Regions from separate parts of the Bacillus sp. ISL-75 genome, predicted to be linked through region 2. Evidence: a T-box and tRNA genes for the amino acid it is inferred to sense, from the RefSeq annotation. Region 2 holds a T-box; the other holds one or more tRNA genes.
The links. The T-box of region 2 lies ahead of argS (arginine--tRNA ligase). A T-box ahead of a tRNA ligase gene usually reads a tRNA of that ligase, here a tRNA-Arg.
Positions count from the first base shown of each region.

Region 1 (2,205 bases), on a different contig from region 2:
TCGCCGTGAAGCAGTTGAAAATGGTATTCCATGTTTAACCTCTCTTGATACAGTAGTTGCAATCTTTCGCGTACTTGAAACCATTCGTTTCCAAACAACACCAATGCGAAGTAAATAAGAGCTTGCTTGGTTTTATGATGAAGCTAAGACAATACACAATTGATTCCATTTTTTAACACTAGGACAAAGTTGCTCTAATAATCAGAGTATTACTAGATTTTTTTCAGGTCAAATTCAAAAAGTTATTGGTAGGATAGGGAGGGATAAATATGAATAAGTCGGAAGCTGTTACTAAAAAGGAACAGAAACAAGATAACATTAAAAAATACAGTGAAGTCAATGAATTCAACCATGAAAGCAATCAAGTTGCCAAAGCGCAAAAACAAATGTCTTCACAAGAGACAACTGGAGTACTAGATCAGGAATAGTTCCGGTGCCTGGCACGCCCCGAAAAATCTTGTTTTACAGGTGTTATTTAATTATTTAGGAACTATACCAAGTAAATAGCTATCTGAACTAAGAAAAAAACACTTGTTATTATCCGAAAGCTGGATAATATCTAGTGTTTTTTTAATTTCTTAGTTTCAACGCTGGGGTCAGTCCCCCAGTGAATTAAAGCTTTAACGCACCGGAGGACTGACCCCTTTTTTAAGCTTAACAATTGTGTTGGAACAGATTATTTAATAACAGTTAAATCAGAAAAAAACCCTTGCAATGGCAAGGGTTTTTAGATGTCCCAGAGAGGATTCGAACCTCCGACCTACAGTTTAGGAAACTGTTGCTCTATCCTACTGAGCTACTGAGACAAATAAAATAGGAACGTTATTTATTATAATTTGTTAATTCTAAAAGGTCAATAAAAAGTTGAGATTATTGAATTGGCAGGTCTCTGGCCACTTCGTTTTTTTTCGCAGTCTTTTCACGGAAGATCAACCAGACGATTAGACTAAGCCCAATTAATAGTCCTTCAAGCGATAAAATGTACCATGGATATGGTCCTAAAACATCTAATAAACTCGCACTGTCAGGCTTATGACTTAAGAACATATAATTACCGTCTGCCAGCTTATTGATCAACATAATTATCGGCATGAGTACATTCAAAAAGATACATAATTTTAATACAGACCATATCGTCGGGCTGTATCCCTTAGCCCATGTAAAATAAAGCGGCACCCAGATTTCCATCAAATGTGTATAAAAGAAATGGAAAAACCGAAAATGCGGGAAATCATAATTTAATGTTGGTGTTAATAACGCCTGAGATGCTCCTAATAATGCTGTGAATAATAAAATCTCATATATTATTTTTTTCTTAGTTAACAATAAAATGACTGTTAATATCAGACTGATGCTGCACAATTCTAATGGGATGGCGTGACTTACATTCCAACTTCCATTTAAAAGCATCCAGGTATGATAAGTCGTTTCTATGATGATTAGTGAAATAGCGACCCCGATTTCAGTTCTTCTCCATTCATTAGCCTTCAATTTATCTCTAAACAGGAATAGGCAGACTGAAACTAAGAGTAAGATAGAGATAATAATAAAGTGACTTGCAGAAAACATCTCAAAATCAAAGTTTTTGTTACTGCGGCCAAACACTCCATCCATATAACCACCACCCCTTACAGACTTTAATCATATCATTATTATTATTTGTAAATTAATGCTAGTTTTACCTTAATAATTATATTCGATGGGATTTGCTTTTACTCCTCTTAAGGAATTTTAATTATTCCCTTTTTGACTGCGATTAGGATTTTTCTTCCTAAAAAAGTCCTCTAGAAGTATGGTATAATAATTTGTCGAAGAAAATCGAAAGTCTTTATTTAGTGGAGGTCATTATGGCTGCATATACGCCGATGATACAGCAATACTTAACAGTTAAGGCAGATTACCAAGATGCCTTTTTATTTTTTCGTTTAGGCGATTTTTATGAAATGTTTTTTGACGATGCTATTAAAGCTTCGCAAGAATTAGAAATAACATTAACGAGCAGACAAGGTGGCACGGATGACCGAATTCCGATGTGCGGAGTTCCTTACCATGCTGCACCGAATTATATTGAACAACTCATTTCAAAAGGCTATAAAGTGGCCATTTGTGAGCAAGTGGAAGACCCGAAACTGACCAAAGGGATGGTAAAAAGGGAAGTTGTCCAATTGATCACACCGGGAACAGTGATGGAGGGCAAGGGGTTAA
Region 1 covers NZ_JAGGQX010000071.1:10,258-12,462, forward strand. The annotation lists gene carB (carbamoyl-phosphate synthase large subunit) at 1-118, shown strand, start outside; gene J7E63_RS25750 (hypothetical protein) at 270-428, shown strand; tRNA gene J7E63_RS25755 (tRNA-Arg) at 733-806, opposite strand; gene J7E63_RS25760 (YwaF family protein) at 871-1,614, opposite strand; gene mutS (DNA mismatch repair protein MutS) at 1,848-2,205, shown strand, end outside.
Region 1: it encodes a tRNA-Arg, which carries the amino acid that the T-box ahead of argS (arginine--tRNA ligase) is inferred to sense. The anticodon was not compared.

Region 2 (2,205 bases):
CCACATAGAAAAAGACTTGTGTGTACCTCAATACAAGTCTTTTAACTAATCGGTGCGTCACTAAGTGGCGCTGCCGATTTCTTATTTTAAAAGATAAATATTTTTTGAAGCAGTGGGAATTTTTGGCCACTTCTTATTACGGCTTCCAGTGAGTTCTTCCATTAAACTTAAAAATGTTCCAAAAAGGTAATTGACCACGGAACCGGCAAGTATTCCAAATCCTAGTGCAGTTAAGAAATAAGCAGTATTGTAACCGTTTACAAATTGACCTAACAAAATCAGAATGAGCCCTAGAACGCTTCCAAAGATTGCTGTTTTTTTAAATGTAAATATACTCTTTAAGTGTTTTTCCTGCATCACTATCAACTCCTTGTAAGAATATTCTATCAATTGTCACAAAATTGTCAAACTTTTTTTAAAAAAATTACTTTTTTAAACTTGGCTGTTGATTTCCGCTCCAGGCGCTTCAATCAACTTGGCTATAAAAATCAACAATGCCGTTAAACACAGCCTAAAAATAAAAAAGGAGACCTAACAAATTAGGCCCCGCGCATTACTTTTTCTTCGCTAAGTTTTCTTGTGCCATTTTGACCAACTCGCGGACCATGCTGCCGCCCAGCCTGCCGCCTACCTTTCCGGCTTGCTCAGATGTAAGCTGTCCGTTATATCCCTTGTTCAATGGAACACCCACTTCTTCTGCTGCTTCAAATTTCGCATCCTCAGGGTTCCCGGTATTCGCGACCTTTGCTTTCAACGCATCCAAGCCATTGCGCGCTTCGGGGACAAGGATTTTATTTCTTCTTCTCGCCATAAAAATCCCTCCTTTAGTTGTAGGATTACCTGAATGTGAAAAATAATCAACAATCACTGGAAAAATCCATTTTAATCCAGTATAATACAGATAATAAATTCGGATAAAATCAATGATAAAGAGAGTAGTTATCTATGATGTACCAGCGATTCAGGGGTGGTGGGAGCCTGAAACAGAACAGATAATGAAGCGCATTTTTGAGATGTGTACCTGAACTCGAGTAGGGTATGCCGGAGGATCCTCCGTTACAAAGGAAAGCTGGTTCTTTTGAACAATTAGAGTGGTACCGCGGGATTATGAACTCTCGTCTCTTTTAATAGAGACGGGAGTTTTTTGTTTTTTTTAAAGATAAAAGGAGGTATTAAAGATGAATTTTAAGCAGGAGCTTGCAGCCATTTTACATGAATTACTGGTCCAAGAGATTTCACAAACCAATCTGGAACTGATGATTGAAAAACCTAAGAATCAGGAGCTCGGTGATTTAGCCTTTCCTTGTTTTACATTAGCGAAGCTAAAGAGAAAATCCCCCAATCTAATTGCTGAGGAGTTAAGTAAGAAGATTAACTCTCCTATTTTTGAAAAAGTAGAAGTGGTTGGAGCCTATCTTAATTTCTTCCTAAACAAAAAGACGGCTTCTGAAAAAGTAGTGAATGAAATCATCTCGCAAAAAGGGAAGTATGGTGCGCTTACGTTTGGGGACGGCGGTGCTGTCACCATTGACATGTCCTCCCCTAATATTGCTAAACCCTTTTCAATGGGACATTTGCGTTCAACGGTGATTGGCAACTCGCTTGCATTAATTGTCGAGAAATGTGGTTACAAGCCGATTAAAATCAATCATCTTGGTGATTGGGGGACACAGTTCGGGAAGCTGATCACTGCCTATCAATTATGGGGAGATGCCGAAAAGGTCAAGCAGAATCCGATTAAAGAGCTATTAACCCTGTATATAAAATTTCATGAAGAAGCGGAGACGAATCCAAGCCTTGAAGACCAAGGGCGCAGCTGGTTTAAAAGGCTAGAAGACGGAGACGATCAAGCATTAAAACTCTGGAAATGGTTTCGTGATGAGTCATTAAAAGAATTCTCAAGAATCTATCAGTTAATGAATGTCGAATTTGACTCTTATGCCGGCGAAGCCTTTTATAATGACAAAATGGAGCGTGTCGTCAAGCTTCTTGAAGAAAAACAGCTATTGGTCGAATCCGAGCAGGCACAGGTGGTCGAGCTCACCCAAGAACAGCTGCCGCCATGCCTGATCAAAAAATCTGATGGGGCAACGCTGTATGCGACCCGAGATTTAGCGGCGGCTCTTTATCGCCAGGAGGAATACCAATTTGTCCAATCCCTATATGTGGTTGGCCATGAACAAAGCCTCCACTTCAAACAGTTAA
Region 2 covers NZ_JAGGQX010000059.1:16,806-19,010, forward strand. The annotation lists gene J7E63_RS22475 (TetR/AcrR family transcriptional regulator) at 1-8, shown strand, start outside; gene J7E63_RS22480 (hypothetical protein) at 82-357, opposite strand; gene J7E63_RS22485 (alpha/beta-type small acid-soluble spore protein) at 554-811, opposite strand; T-box leader at 915-1,126, shown strand; gene argS (arginine--tRNA ligase) at 1,179-2,205, shown strand, end outside.